2 regions of the Bradyrhizobium sp. 186 genome follow, and region 2 is predicted to be linked to the other one. Evidence: riboswitches for the same ligand, from Rfam matches in the RefSeq annotation. Region 2 holds a riboswitch; the other holds the start of a gene.
What was found. A riboswitch is a leader RNA that binds a small molecule or an ion and turns the genes downstream of it on or off. The one in region 2 is predicted to bind S-adenosylmethionine.

Region 1 (7,923 bases), 1.5 Mb from region 2:
CGGCGCATTAGGCTCGTCATTCCGGGATGCGCCGACAGGCGCAGGCCCGGAATCCATCACTCCACTAACGCTGAGGCTCGATGGATTCCGGGCTCGATGCTTCGCATCGCCCCGGAATGACGGAGAACTATTGCTTGCCGCCGCGCGTGAGCAAAAACACGCCCTGCTCGCCGAACAGATTCCACACCCACCACGGCATCCGCAGCCGCAGCGGGCGGCCGTAGAGATCGAGCGCCTCGGCGCGCTCCATCTTGACGTGGATGGCGTCGCAGAGCTCGACGAAGTCCTTGATGGTGCAGAAATGGATGTTGGCGGTGTCGTACCAGCTCGCCGGCAGATTCTCCGTGCGCGGCATGTGGCCGCCGATCAGGAGCTGAAGCCGCATCTTCCAGAAGCCGAAGTTCGGGAAAGATACGATGGCGCGGCGGCCGATGCGCAAGAGGTTCTCCAGCACGACCTTAGGCTGCCGCGTCGCTTGCAACGTCTGCGACAGGATCACGTAGTCGAAGGCGTCATCGGGATAGTTGACGAGGTCGGTGTCGGCATCGCCCTGCACCACCGCGAGCCCTTTTGCGACACAGCGGTTGACGCCCTCGCGCGACAGCTCGATGCCGCGCCCATCGATGCCGCGGGTCTCCAGAAGCTGGAGCAGGTCGCCATCGCCGCAGCCGACGTCGAGCACCTTCGAACCGGGCTTGACCATCCCGGCGACCAGCAGGTGGTCGGCGCGAAAATGGCCGGATTGTCCCGCCGCAAGGCCGTTGAGCGGCAGCACTTCCTGTACAGGCATCGCTAGCCGTCCTTGCTGGTGAGCCCGCGCGCCTTGCCCGCCGATTGCAGGAAGGCACGGGAGATATCGAGGAATTCGGGCACGTCGAGCAGGAAGGCGTCATGGCCGCGATCGGTCTCGATCTCGGCGAACGACACAAGCGCGCTCGACGCGTTCAGCGCATGCACCAGAGCGCGCGATTCCGAGGTCGGAAACAGCCAGTCGCTGGTGAAGGAGACCACGCAGAAGCGCGTCTGGATGTCCGCGAATGCCTTGGCCAGCACGCCGCCGTGATCGCCGGCGATGTCGAAATAGTCCATCGCGCGGGTCAGATAGAGATAGCTGTTGGCATCGAAGCGCTCGACGAAGGACGAGCCCTGGTAGCGCAGATAGCTCTCGACCTGGAAGTCGGCGTCGAACGAAAACGTCGGCAGCTCGCGGTCCTGCATGCGCCGGCCGAATTTGCGGTGCAGCGCCGCGTCCGAGAGATAGGTGATGTGCGCCGCCATCCGCGCCACCGCGAGGCCGCGATGCGGATGGATGCCGTGATCGGTGTAGCGGCCGTTGTGCCAGTCGGGATCGGCCATCACGGCCTGGCGGCCGAGCTCGTGGAAGGCAATGTTCTGCGCCGAGTGCCGTGTCGAACAGGCGATCGCGAGCGACGAAAACACGCGCTTGGGGTAGGCCGCGGTCCATTGCAGCGCCTGCATGCCGCCCATCGAGCCACCGACAACGGCGAACAGCGTGTCGATGCCGAGCCGGTCGATCAGCATCGCCTGCGCGCGCACCATGTCGGGGATGGTGATAACCGGGAAATCCAGGCCCCACACCTTGCCGGTCTTGGGATTGATCGAGGCAGGCCCGGTCGAACCCATGCAGCCGCCGATCACGTTGGCGCAGATGATGAAGTACTGGCTGGGATCGAGCGGCCGGCCGGCGCCGACCAATGTTTCCCACCAGCCCGGCTTGCCGGTGACGGGATGAAGGTTGGCGACGTGCTGGTCGCCGGTCAGCGCATGGCAGATCAGGACGGCGTTGGAGCGCGCGGCGTTGAGCTCGCCATAGGTCTGATAGGCGATCTGGAACGGGGAGAGATCGATGCCGCAATCGAGCCGCAGCGGCTGGTCGGCGCCGAAATGCACAACCTGCGAGCTCGGATGATCGACCTCGTGCGACCGATCGTCAGCACTGATCGCGGGACTCGGAATCGACTTGACGCCAACCATCTCTGACCATCGTCCTCGTTTGCGATCAGACTCGAGATCGCCACTGACATCAGGCCATGAAAAACCCGGCCTGAACGATAGGTTCGGCCGGGATCGAAAGGGTCCCCGGCCTGTTTAGCGATTTTTTTAACGTGGCTGCAAGCCGGCCGGCTCAAATGACCACGGAACAGGCAAATCCTACTGGCTTGGGCTGTTTTCGTCAAGCCGCGGTCCGGATTAGCCAAATTCCTCTCGCCGCCGTCCGCCGAGCAGGTCCTGATTTGTCTTTGCATTTCTCTTTGCTTTCGGCGCCCATCCTGCCTAATCAGGACGTCGATCGCAGCGGGCCCGGCCTTGCCGATCCCCTTGCCGATCCCCTCGCCGATCCGCCTTGCCGATCCACCCTGGAACGCCTCTCAACAGCACTCGCAGATATGTCCCAACGTCCGCCCGCGCCACCATCGTTGCAGGAATTGCGCAAGGAGATCGATGCGATCGACGAGGGCGTGCATCGCCTGCTGATGCAGCGCGGCGACATCATCGATCGCCTGATCCAGGTGAAGCAGACCCAGGAGGTCGGCTCCGCGTTCCGCCCGGCGCGCGAGGCCGACATGATGCGCCACCTCGTCCAGCGCCATCGCGGCATCCTGCCGCTCGACACGGTCGAGAGCATCTGGCGCGTCATCATCTCGACGTTCACCTACGTGCAGGCGCCGTTCGCGGTGCATGCCGACATCTCGGTGAGCGAACCCGCGATGCGCGATTCCGCGCGCTTCCATTTCGGCTTCACCGTGCCTTACGTCGCGCATTTCAGCGCCCAGGCAGCCGTCGAAGCGGTGGCGAAATCCAAGGGCGATCTGGCGCTGGTCTCGGCGACCTCGAGCCGCACGCCGTGGTGGCTGTCGCTGGAAGCGGCAGGCATGCCGAAGATCATCGCGCGGCTGCCCTTCGTCGAGCGCGCCGACCATCCGGCGGCGCTCCCCGTGTTCGTGGTCTCGCGCGTTGCCGACAGCGCCATGGTGACGGAGGTCGAGACCTTCAGCGTCCGCGTTTCGGGATGGAACGCCGACGTCGCGCGCGCGCTATCGCCGCTCGCCGAGATCGTGGTAGTGCCCGATACCGCCTTCGACGGCGCGGCGCTGCTGATCTCGATCACAGCGACAACGAGCCTCGACAAAATCAAGGCTGCCCTGATCGAAGCGGGGGCCTCGGTGCGCTCCGCAGCCCTCGTCGGCAGCCACGCAACGCGCTATACGGTGACCCCGACCGGGTCGAAATCGTAAGTCGCGAGCCGCCCCGCCAATCCGGAGTCTAAGATGTCCCGCCCCGTGCCGAACCCCGGCATTCTCGATATTGCGCCCTACACGCCCGGCAAGAGCCCGGTGGCGGAGCCGGGCCGCAAGGTGTTCAAGCTGTCGGCCAACGAGACGCCGTTCGGGCCCTCGCCGAAGGCGATCGAGGCCTTCAAGCATGTGGCGACGCATCTGGAAGACTATCCCGAGGGCACCTCGCGCGTGCTGCGCGAAGCGATCGGCCGCAGCTTCGGGCTCGACCCCAACCGCATCATCTGCGGCGCCGGTTCGGACGAGATCCTCAATCTGCTCGCCCACACCTATCTGAGCCAGGGCGACGAGGCGATCTCCACCACCCATGGCTTCCTGGTCTATCCGATCGCGACCATGGCGGTCGGCGCCAAGAACGTCGTCGCTGCGGAGACGAACCTCACCTCCGATGTCGATGCCATCCTCAAAGCGGTGACGCCGCGCACCAAGCTGGTCTGGCTGGCCAACCCCAACAACCCGACCGGCACCTATCTGCCGTTCGACGAGGTCAAGCGCCTGCGCGCCGGCCTGCCCTCGCACGTCCTGCTGGTGCTCGACGCCGCCTATTCCGACTACGTCTCGCGCAACGATTACGAGATGGGGATCGAGCTCGTCGCCACGACCGAGAACACGGTGGTGACGCACACCTTCTCCAAGATCCACGGCCTCGCGGCACTGCGCGTCGGCTGGATGTTCGGTCCCGAGCACGTCATCGACGCGGTCAACCGCATTCGCGGCCCCTTCAACGTGTCGACGCCGGCGATGTATGCCGCCGTCGCCGCGATCGAGGATACCGCGCATCAGGCGATGTCGAAGCAATTCACCGAGACCTGGCGCAACTGGCTCAGCGAGGAGATCGGCAAGCTCGGGCTCAAGGTGACGCCGGGCGTAGCGAACTTCGTGCTGATCCACTTCCCGACCGACAAGGGCAAGACCGCCGATGACGCCGACGCCTTCCTGACCAAGCGGGGCCTCGTGCTGCGCGGGCTAAAGAACTACGGCCTGCCGCACGCACTGCGCATGACCATCGGCACCGAGGAGGCCAACCGCCTCGTCGTCGAGGCCTTGCGCGACTTCGTGGCCGGCAAGTGAACGCGGCCGCGCACTTCCAGCGCGTCGCGCTGATCGGCTTCGGCCTGATCGGCGGCTCGATCGCGCGCGCGGCGAAGCTTCAGGGCCTGGCCGGCGAGATCGTCACCACTGCGCGCTCCGAGGAGACGCGCGCGCGGGTGGCCGAGCTCGGCATCGTCGACGAGGTCGTCGCGACCAACGCGGAAGCCGTGAAGGACGCCGATCTCGTCATCCTCTGCATTCCCGTCGGCGCCTGCGGACCGGTAGCGCAGGAGATCGCCGCGCATCTGAAGCCGGGCGCGATCATTTCCGACGTCGGCTCGGTCAAGGGTGCCGTCGTCAGGGACATGGCGCCGCACCTGCCGCAGGGCATTCATTTTGTCCCCGCGCACCCCGTTGCGGGCACCGAGCATTCGGGCCCGGATTCCGGCTTCGCCGAGCTCTTCATCAACCGCTGGTGCATCCTCACGCCGCCGGAAGGCACCGACACCGCCGCCGTCGAGCATCTGCGCGCCTTCTGGGCCGCGCTCGGCGCCAAGGTCGAGGTCATGACGCCGGATCATCATGATCTCGTGCTGGCGATCACCAGCCACCTGCCGCATCTGATCGCCTACACCATCGTCGGCACCGCCGACGAGCTGGCGCAGGTGACGGAGTCCGAGGTCATAAAATTCTCCGCCGGCGGTTTTCGCGATTTCACCCGCATCGCGGCGTCCGATCCGACGATGTGGCGCGACGTCTTCCTCGCCAACAAGGAGGCCGTGCTGGAGATGCTCGGGACCTTCACCGAGGATCTCGCAAAGCTGACCCGTGCAATCCGCCGCGGTGATGGCGAGGCGCTGTTCGATCACTTCACCCGCACCCGCGCCATCCGCCGCGGCATCGTCGAGATCGGCCAGGATTCGGCTGCGCCGGATTTCGGCCGGCCGCACGCACAGCTCGGCAAGAAGCCGGATCAGTAGCGATTTTCCGCCCTGTCCGCGAAGAGGCGGCTGGCCAGACCCGCGCCGATCTGCATGCACACGCCGAGCGCCCATGAGAATCCGAGGGCCATCTAGAACGGATAGTAGCGGATCTGCGTCATGACGATGTTGTCGTCGGTCTTCGGCGCGCCACCGACGCCATCGAACGCGAGACGCTGGGTGTAGGAATATTGCACGCCGGCTTTGAGCGTGCCGTAATTGCCCTGGTAGATGGTGTCGTAAATCCCTGCCGTGATCTGTCGAACCTCCTTTGTGTTGCCGTTGCAGGTCGCGGCCGGCGAGTTCTCGGTGAAGCAGCCGGTGTTGTTGTAGAGCGGATTACCGTAACCAAAGGGAACCGTTCTGACGTTCGCGAACGCGGCCTTGGCCTTTTCCAGGCCAGCGTAGCTGTAGACATCGAGGCTCGGCGTCGCATGCCAGATCAGCCCGACCGCGGCCGCCGTGATCGTCAGCGGAAGCACCGTGCCATCCTGCGCCACCGTGGCATCGGGAAACGGCGACGCCGTGAAGCGACCGAGCACCCCGCGTGCGCCATAGAGCTGAAGATCGAGCGTCTTCGGAATCAGCTCGGCAAAGATGTGGCCGCCGAAGCTTCCGGTATCGTAGCTATGGTTGGCCGAGTTGAACCGATCGAAAAGCTGGTGGTAGAGCGCCCACGCTTCGACGTGCAGCTTATAGGGCCCAAGCCGGGGATCCCACGCAGCCTTGACGGTGACATCAGGCACCTGGTTCAGGCTGACATTGTTGAGGTTGTTGAAGAAGCTGCCGCCGGGCCCGGTCAAATTGACCTGGAGATTCGGGTTCAGCACGCCCTGCGGACCGACTGCGGGCGTGCCAACCGTGGGCACGTTGCCGCCGAAGAAGGCGGTCTGCGAATTTTCAACGGACGCAGCCAGCTTGAACTCCGGCCCGATATCCTGCCAGACGCGCAGACCAGGTTGTCGCGCCGCGAGAAATCCCGGAACGAGCTCGAAATCAATCACACCCGGCGCGTCGATCCCGCGCGGATCGATGCCGGACTTGCTCGGTGTGTTGAGGGACCATGATTGCCCGGCGAGGACGTGCAAGCCGAGATCGCTTCGGTCGATCTCCACGCTGAGCTGCCGCATGCGCGGATTGAAGGAGTTGGTCGTTACCGAGTTCGCCGTCTGCGCCGCGCCTTCGAAGTCGATTTCGCCGTAGCCCGCCAGATGCGTGTCGGCGTCGACATTGCCCTCGGCGAGGACCGAGAACCTGCTCTGGCGCGCGGAGAAGCGCGCCTCCGGGAAGTAGTAATTCCTGCTCTGCGGATAGGGGATGAAGTTGTAGATCGATCCGGTGTCCGAGGCGAAATTGCGCGACCGGTAGATGCCGGTGAGATCGACCCAGCCGCCGAATGTCAGCGCAACTCCCTTGTAGCAGACCTTGCCGGCTGCACACGGATCGACAGCGAGAGCCTTGTAGGTCGCCGGCATCGGAGCGGCTTTCGCCTGCGCTTCGATCTGCCCCGTCTTATGGGCTTCCGAGTCCACGCGCCGTTGAAGCTCCTTCAGCTTGTCCTTCAGCAACCGGATTTCGGTTGCGACATTGTCTTCGGCGAGCGCCTGCCCCGAAGAAGCAGCGAGAATGCCCAGCATTAGCCCGTAGTTGATCAATCGCACTTGAACCTCCCACCTCTTGGGAAGCTGGTCCGATCTGTCGCGCCCCGTCTGGCGCTTGCATGCTTCCCTGGTGTGGAGTGATTTGAGTTCGGCTGCGGTTATTCTCGGCGACGCTCGTTTTCTGCATCACGTTTTCCTGACGACGATGTTCGGAATATTCTCTCTGGCTTGCCGATCCGCACGCGCGCGATCGCCGCGCATACGCTTGACGGCGCGCGTTGGGCCCGGCCGGGGCATGACCGGGCCCAACTCCGCGCGCGCAACGTCTCGGGTCGACGGCGGCTCTACTTGCCCTTGGTCACGTGCACCACCGTGGGGCGTCGCGACTTCGCTGAGGGAACGAGCGCCATCGTATCCCGCGTTGCGGGGCTCGAGAGGGTGCGATCGCCATTCGGGTACTGGCTCGCGAATGCGGCCGGCTCCTGCGACTGCCACTGGGCGAGCGCGGGCGTCGCGAGTGCGGTCGAGATGGCAATGGCGGCAATGAACAGCCTGGACTTCGTCATGGTATTCTCTCCTGCCTGAGCTGGCCGCCTCATTGTGCGGCCGACATGGAGAGAGAGCGGACTTTGTGGCTCCGCATTCCCGGCGTGCGATCACGATCCAGCGAAGGGTTCGTGACGTCAGCCCGTAGCCCGGATGGAGCGCAGCGCAATCCGGGATTCTTGATCACAGCTAGCGCTGTTCCGGATTGCGCTTCGCTCCATCCGGGCTACGACAGCTAGTACAGCGGCGGGATCTGGCCGACCTTGACCGGGCCGAGAAGCACCGCGCCATCGACGAACTTCAGCGGGAAGCTGCGCGCCTTCTTGCCCTCGAGCGTGCTCTCGGTGCCGATCGAATTGATGCCGGCGGCAACACCGGCATTGGCATTCTGCTTGATGACCTTGCCGAGGCCGGGAACGGCGCGGTCGAGCGCGCCGAACAGGCTAT
Region 2 (7,923 bases):
CCCGGCGCGCGCGGGCGATGCTGCGTCCGCCGTTCCTGCTGCATCCGCAGCTCCTGCCGCGCCCGCCGCCTGCGAATTGCCGTCCTATCTGCTCGCGACCGACAGCCAGCTCCACAAGGTTGCTGATGCCGTGAAAGCAGGCAAACCCCTTGAGATTCTGGTCATCGGTAGCCGCTCGACCACGATTCCGGCCTCGGAGGACAGCTCCTACCCCGCGCGTATGCAGGCGATCCTGAAGGAAAAGCTGCCGCCGTCGGAGGCCGTGCACGTCTCCGTAGAAATACAGAGCAAGAAAACGGCAGAGGAGGCCGCCACCACCTTCGTTAAGCTGTTGGAAGCAAAAAGGCCTACTTTGGTCATCTGGCAGACCGGGACCGTGGATGCTATCCGAGCCATCGATCCCGACGATTTTCGCGGGGCAGTGACCGAAGGGGTTGCTGCTTTGCAAAATGCAGGGGCTGACGTCGTCTTGATGAACTTGCAATACAGCCCACGTACCGAAACCATGATCTCGGTGCCGCCCTATCTCGACAATATGCGGGTGGTGGCCCAGGAGCATGATGTCCCACTGTTCGACCGTTTCGCGATCATGCGGCAATGGAATGATCAGGGTCAGTTCGACCTGTTCAGCCCGTCCCGCGGCCCTGAACTGGCGAAACAGGTCCACGATTGCCTTGGCCGGGCGTTGGCACAGTTTGTGATGGACGCTGCCCATCTGGAGCCCGCCCAGCAGCAAAATTGAGGTCTAGCGTTAATGAGTTCTCTCCGCCCTTTTTGCCTGACGGCATGGCTGGCTGTGCCCGCAGCGGCAGCGCTGCTGTTGCTGGCGCCGGCATCACAGTCCCGCGCGCAGGCGCAAGCCGCGCAGGCAACGCCCGCGCCCACGCAGTCCGCTAATCCCGCGCCAGCGTCGCCCTCCCAGACCACCGTCGCCGCCACCCACCCGTCCGCTGAGCAGCGCGGCATCACCGCGCGCGCCATCGACAAGGTGAAGCAGGTCGCGAAATCCGCCGGCGACATCTTCAGCCGCGTGCCCTGTCTGGCGTCCAAGGGCGGCTCGAAGGCGATGGGCTCGCTGCCGCATGTCGCGGGCAAGCTCGTCGCCGGACAGCCCGTCGTGATCGTCGCGTTCGGTTCGTCGTCGACCGCGGGCTATGGCGCGAGCTCGCCCGATTTCAACTATCCCAACCGTCTCGCGGCGCAGCTTCGCCGGCAGTATCCGACCGCCGACATCACCGTCGCCAATGCCGGCGTCGGCGGCGAGGACGCGCCCGAAATGATGAAGCGCCTCCAGAAGGAGGTGATCGACGTGCATCCGGATCTCGTGATCTGGCAGGTCGGCACCAATGCCGTGCTGCGCAATCTCGATCCCGGCGACACCGCCAAGCTGGTCGAGGACGGCATCTCCCGCATCCAGGCCGCCGGCGGCGCCGATATCGTGCTGGTCGATCCGCAATACTCGCCGGCGGTCAACCAGCGCGCCGAAAGTGCCGGCAAGATGGTGAAGCTGCTCGGCAAGGTTGCCGAGCTCCGTCATGTCGGCATCTTCCCGCGCTTCGAGGTGATGCGCGATTGGCACGAGACGCAGTCGATCCCGGTGGAAAGCTTCGTCATCGCCGACGGCCTGCACATGAACGATTGGGGCTATGCCTGCTTCGCCCAGCTGCTCGGCGACGACATCATCCACTCCGTCGGCCAGATCAAGCTCGGCGTCAACGTGCCCGCGGATGTCCGGACGTATCGGCCGATGTAAGGTGGCGAATGGTGAGTGGCGAATAGCGAATAGAATCTGGTCTGTTCGCTACTCCCTATTCGCCATTCGCTGCTTCACGCCTTCTCCAGCGCCGCTGTCAGATCCTCGATCAGGTCATCCGGATGCTCCAGCCCTGCCGAGAAGCGGACAAAGCCTTCGCTGATGCCGAGCGCGGCGCGGTCTTCCGGCTTCAGCCGCTGATGCGTCGTGGTGGCCGGGTGCGTCACGAGGCTCTTGGCGTCGCCGAGATTGTTCGAAATCTTCGCGAGCTTGAGCTCATTGAGCACGCGGAACGCACCCTGCTTGCCGCCCTTCACCTCGAAGCCGACCAGCGTCGAGCCGCCGCGCATCTGCTTCTTCACGAGTGCCGCCTGCGGATGATCGGCGCGGCCGGGAAAGACCAGCCGGGAAATTTTCGGATGGCTCGCCAGCACGTCCGCAATGCGTGCCGCCGTCTCGGTCTGCGCGCGCACGCGCACGCCCAGCGTTTCCAGGCCCTTGAGCAGGACCCAGGCGTTGAACGGCGAGATCGACGGGCCGGTCTGGCGCATGAAATTGTGGATATGCTCGGCGATGAAGGCTTCCGACGACAGGATGATGCCGCCGAGACAACGGCCCTGGCCGTCGATGTGCTTGGTCGCGGAATACACCACGACGTCCGCACCCAATGCGAGCGGGCTCTGCCAGATCGGAGTCGCGAACACGTTGTCGACGATCAGCCGCGCGCCGCCCTTGTGCGCGATCTCGGCAATCCCGGGAATGTCGAGCACGTCGAGTGTCGGATTGGTCGGGCTCTCCAGGAAGAACGTCTTGGTGTTCGGCCTGAGCGCACGTTGCCACTGGTCGAGATCGAGGCCGTCGACCAGCGTGGTCTCGATGCCGTAGCGCGGCAGGAGATCCTGCACGACGTAGAGACACGAACCGAACAGCGCGCGCGAGGCCACCACGTGATCGCCGGCCTTCAGCGGCGCCAGGATCGCGGTCGTCACCGCGGCCATGCCGGTCGCGGCGGAACGAGCCGCTTCGGCGCCCTCGAGCTCGATCATGCGGCGCTCGAACATCGCGGTAGTCGGGTTGGAGTAGCGCGAATAGATGAAGCCGGGGTCCTCGCCCTTGAACCGCGCCTCGCATTCCTCGGCGCTGTTGTAGACATAGCCCTGGGTCAGGAACAGCGCCTCCGACGTCTCGCCATATTGCGAGCGCAGGGTGCCGGAATGGACCAGGCGGGTTTCGGGACGGTATTGCGTGGCGGACGCCGGGGACTTCGACATATGACCTCTCCAAAGTGACCATTCCTGAAAATGGTCACAAAAAAACCGGCCTGGATATTTCCACTGGCCGGGATCACAGAGGTCCCCGGCCTGTTTAGCGATTTATTTAACGTGGCTGCAAGCCGGCCGGCTCAAATCACCACGGGATAAGTCATGCTCATATTCCGCAATGCCCTTTTCGTCAAGGCGTCCATCGGATAGCCGTAAACGGCTCGTTTTTCCGTTGTTTTCGGATACGTTTGACCCCGAAGAGGACCACCGTTTGACGTTCACGGTTGCCGCCGACGCCAATGGTATCCTGCCCGACCGCATGATCGCGGCGATGGCGGCGGGCGGGCTCATCCTGCCCGCCTACGACTTCGTCGAAAGCCAGATCCAGCCGGCGAGCCTCGACCTTCGCCTCGGCGACATCGCCTATCGTGTGCGTGCCAGTTTCCTGCCCGGTCCCGGCGCCACCGTCGCCGAGCGCATCGACGAGTTGAAGCTGCACGAGTTCAGCCTCGCCGACGGCGCGGTATTGGAGACCAACTGCGTCTATATCGTGCCGCTGCTGGAAAGCCTCGCGCTGCCGCCGGAGATCGTCGCGGCCGCGAACCCGAAGAGCTCCACCGGCCGGCTCGACGTCTTCACGCGCGTGATCGCTGACGGCACCCGCCGCTTCGACATGATCGGCGCCGGCTATCACGGCCCGCTCTATGCCGAGATCAGCCCGAAGACGTTTCCAGTGCTGGTCAGCGAGGGCTCGCGCCTGTCGCAGGTGCGCTTCCGCACCGGAGACGCCATCCTCAACATCGACGAACTCGAGGCGCTGCACGCGGCTGAGCGTCTCGTCGACGTCGACGATGCCGATCTCGCCGGTGGCGTTGCGGTGTCCGTTGATCTCTCCGGCGAGAAGAGTGGCGGCTTCGTCGGCTATCGCGCCAAGCGTCATACCGGCGTGGTCGACGTCGATCGTCGCGCCGGCTATGCGGTCGAGGATTTCTGGGAACCGATGTCGGCGCGCCCCGACGGCAGCCTCATCCTCGATCCCGGCGAGTTCTATATCCTCGCCTCGAAAGAGGCCGTGCAGGTGCCGCCCGATTACGCCGCGGAGATGGTGCCGTTCGATCCGCTGGTCGGCGAGTTCCGCGTGCATTATGCCGGCTTCTTCGATCCCGGCTTCGGCTATGCCGGTGCCGGCGGGCTGGGATCGCGCGCCGTGCTCGAAGTGCGCTCGCGCGAGGTGCCCTTCATCCTCGAGCACGGCCAGATCGTCGGCCGCCTCGTCTACGAGAAGATGCTGGCGCGCCCCGACGCGATGTACGGCCAGCGTATCGGCTCCAACTACCAGGCGCAGGGGCTGAAGCTGAGCAAGCATTTTCGAGTGTAGCAGTTTCCCGTAGCCCGGATGTAGCGAAGCGAAATCCGGGACTCTCTCGCTTGTTGCACGATCCCGGATTATGCTTCGCTCCATCCGGGCTACCGCTGAGCTCGCCTCCGGTTGCGTCCCCCCATCCGCAATGACACACTCCTGCAAAACAACAAGCCGGGAGCGAACATGGCCGCCGCAGCAGACGTCGCGCAGGAAGCCCAATGGAAACGCTGGCGCGCGGTTGCTGATCTCTATCACGCCTATTTCACCGGGCTCATCCTCACCGTCGTCACGCGGCGCGGCACGGCGGATGCTGCGGAGTTCGTGTTTCGCGTGTTTCGCCGCCAGCAGCAGGAGCGCTTCCTGCCCGGGCTGGAAAAGCTCGGTCTCAGTCATTTGCCGCCGGCCGTCGCCGCGGCGCAATATCACTATCTCTCCAACTGGATCGGCGGCGTGCATGTCGAATACATGTACGAGAGCGCTGCCAAGGCCTGGATCCGCTATCCGCCGCCGCGCTGGATCTGGAAGGGCACCGCGATCTGCGGCGTGCCGGGCGAAGTCTCGCGCGCGATGCTGCGCGGCTGGCACGCCAACAACGGCGTCGCGCTCGGCGATATCAGGCTCGGCTTCGTTTGCACCAAGCAGAGCGTCGACGGCCAGGACGGGCTCGAAGGCTACTATCATCAGTACGATCATGCGCTCGAGCTCGACCAGCGCCTGGTGTTCGCGCGGCATCTGGAAGCGCCGCTGTTCGATGCGAACACCGCGCCGGCTCTGCCTGTCGCGAGCTGGCCGAAGCCGCGGCTCGAAAAAGCCTATCGCAACTACGCCATGGAATATGTGCGGACGGCAGCGCCGGTGATGGTGCAACTGTTCGGGCCGGAGGATGCGGGCTATCTCCTGCATCTCACCGGCAAGCTGATCGGCATGCAATACTTTGATGAAGTCGCAGCCGCACTGGCGATGAGCCGCGGCGGCGCGAGCGAATTCGCAGCGTTCCTCAACGCGCTGTTTGTTGCGCAGGACGATGTCGCCGATACGATGAAGTCCGAAGGCGCCTTCGAAATCCGCCAGCAAAGCTGGAAGCTGATGGACGACGTCGCCGACTATCACCGCGCCTGCGCCAAGGTGCTGGAAGGACTGTTTGAAGGTCTCGCCGCCGGCTGTGGCCGGCATATTGGCGTGCATATGCACCCCGCCACGGGCGGCCGTCCGCCTCTGGTCTGGACGATCGAGTAATTCCACCCGCTGAGATGCGCCGCCGCAGGGCACGTTTGCGTCTAGCGCAGGAGGAATCGCCGCACGCCGTGCTATCAAGCGCCTTGCCGCGCCTTTTGCGCGAAGAAAACAATTGGCACATCCTGTCGTTGCCGCGCCGTATCCGGCGATTCGTGCCCGGGAGAGGAAATGTCCGACATCGCCGAAATCCCGGTCGATGAACAAGAGCGTCCGCTGCCGCCGCCCCCGCGGCCGGTGAAAAGCGCGCTGATGGATGGCCCGATCCTGCGCACGCTGCTCGGGCTCGCCTGGCCGAATGTGGTTGCGCTCTCCGCCGGCACCTGCGTGGTGATCGCCGAGACCTCCTATATCGGCCGGCTCGGCATCGAAGCGCTGGCCGCGATGGCATTGGTATTTCCGACCGTGATCCTGACCATGACGATGTCGGGCGGCGCCATGGGCGGCGCGGTGGCTTCTGCCATCGCCCGCGCGATCGGCGCCGGAGATCGCGAGCGCGCCGGCACGCTCGCGGCGCATGCGCTCTTGATCGGCATCGCGTTCGGCCTCGTCTTCATGCTGGGCATGCTGATCTTCGGGCCGCGCGTTCTGGAAATGCTCGGCGGCCGCGGCGATGTGCTGACGCATGCGATCGCCTATACGCAGGTGTTTTTCGGCGGCGCGGTGCTGCCCTGGCTGCTCAACACCATGGCTGGCGTGCTGCGCGGCACCGGCAACATGAAGCTGCCGTCGCTGCTGATCCTCAACTCTGCTGTGTGGCAGGTCGTGCTCGGCGGCACGCTCGGGCTCGGACTCGGGCCGGTGCCGCAGCTCGGCATGCGCGGCGTCGCGGCCGGCGCGCTGATTGCCTATTCCATGAATATTTGCGTGATGGGCTGGTACCTGTTCTCCGGCCGCGCCCGAGTCGTGCCGAAACTGCGCGGGCTTCGGATCCAGTGGGCGATGTTCTTCGACATCCTCAGGGTCGGCGCCATCGCCTGCTTCTCGCCGCTGCAATCGGTGCTGACGATCTCGATCTTCACCCACATGCTGGCGAAGTTCGGCACCGCGATCCTCGCCGGCTACGGCATCGGCGCGCGGCTCGAATTTTTGCTGACCTCGATCGCGTTCTCGTTCGGCATCGCCTCGGTGCCGATGATCGGCATGGCGGTCGGCGCCGGCCGCATCGCGCGCGCCCGGCGCATCGCCTGGATCGCCGGTGCGAGCGCTTTCGTTGCCGTCGGCGCGCCGGCATGCCTCGTCGCGCTCTTTCCCGATCTCTGGGTCAACATCTTCACCGACAGCGCGACGGTGCTCGCCACCAGCCATCAATATCTATCGACGGTGGCGCCGTTCTACGCCTTCATCGGGCTCGCATCGACGATGTATTTCTCGTCGCAAGGCGCTGCCAAGGTGATCGGGCCGGTGCTCGCGCAGACCGTGCGGCTGATCTACATCGCGGCCTGCGGCTGGTGGCTGTCGACGCATGAGGCCACTGCCCAAAACTTCTTCTGGCTTGCCGCAAGCTCGATGGTCGTGCTCGGCCTGCTCTCATGCACCAGCGTGGTGCTGACACGCTGGGGACCGCGCGAAAGCAAGCCCGCGATCAGACCGGCTCTTTCGGCCGCAGCGGACTAGGACGGTGATCTTGAGGTAGACGAAGCCGGCCTACCAATTTTGTTTCTGAATGTTTCTTACCGCTCTTTGGCAATATTGAGTAATCGAAGCTGCGCTATGTCGAAGGCTCCGCGCCAGCTCTTGGGGACAACGTCACCTCGAGTTCCCCAAAGCACGGAAAGCCACCATGACCTCGATTTCGGCGCTCTCCTCCCACCACCACGCATCACCATTGCGGCGACTACAAGATGAACTGCAAGCGGAAGTCAGTTCAGGCGCGATCAATTCGTCCGATCAGTCGGCGCTGTCGTCCGCGCTCAGCGACATCGACTCCGCCTTGCAATCAAGCAGTGCGAGCGATCAGCCCAGCGGTAGCAAATCTTCGCCTGACGCTTTCAAGTCGAAGATCGATGATCTTATCCAGCAGGAAGTTTCGGCCGGAAAGTTGACCGACCAGCAGGCCACCGAGCTGCAAGGTATTTTCAAGGCAGCGCTCTCCCATGGACCGGCTGGAGCAGGCGGACCGGGTGGACCGCCGCCATCCGACGGGCCTGCTGCCGCCACCGGCCCGGATAGTTCGTCAAGCGGCAATTCGGCGGTGGACCTGCTCCAACAATTCCTTGATTCGCTCAAAAGCCTGCTCACGGATTCGACCTCTTCCAGCGCGACGGGATCAAGCGACACCACGAATGCAAGCGGATCGTCTTCGACCAACG

Region 1: another riboswitch for S-adenosylmethionine. It lies ahead of IVB18_RS45140 (homoserine O-acetyltransferase); the one in region 2 lies ahead of IVB18_RS02435 (O-succinylhomoserine sulfhydrylase).

The regions. Positions count from the first base shown of each region.
Region 1 covers NZ_CP082164.1:9,469,547-9,477,469, forward strand. Annotated here, with positions in the region: gene IVB18_RS45130 (alpha/beta hydrolase) at 1-11, shown strand, start outside; gene metW (methionine biosynthesis protein MetW) at 128-790, opposite strand; gene IVB18_RS45140 (homoserine O-acetyltransferase) at 793-1,995, opposite strand; SAM riboswitch at 2,089-2,168, opposite strand; gene IVB18_RS45145 (chorismate mutase) at 2,409-3,257, shown strand; gene hisC (histidinol-phosphate transaminase) at 3,291-4,388, shown strand; gene IVB18_RS45155 (prephenate/arogenate dehydrogenase family protein) at 4,385-5,329, shown strand; gene IVB18_RS45160 (hypothetical protein) at 5,422-6,990, opposite strand; gene IVB18_RS45165 (hypothetical protein) at 7,275-7,496, opposite strand; gene IVB18_RS45170 (DUF2125 domain-containing protein) at 7,712-7,923, opposite strand, start outside.
Region 2 covers NZ_CP082164.1:540,568-548,490, forward strand. Annotated here, with positions in the region: gene IVB18_RS02425 (SGNH/GDSL hydrolase family protein) at 1-742, shown strand, start outside; gene IVB18_RS02430 (SGNH/GDSL hydrolase family protein) at 755-1,753, shown strand; gene IVB18_RS02435 (O-succinylhomoserine sulfhydrylase) at 1,828-3,024, opposite strand; SAM riboswitch at 3,098-3,177, opposite strand; gene IVB18_RS02440 (2'-deoxycytidine 5'-triphosphate deaminase) at 3,287-4,393, shown strand; gene IVB18_RS02445 (hypothetical protein) at 4,562-5,614, shown strand; gene IVB18_RS02450 (MATE family efflux transporter) at 5,783-7,228, shown strand; gene IVB18_RS02455 (hypothetical protein) at 7,395-7,923, shown strand, end outside.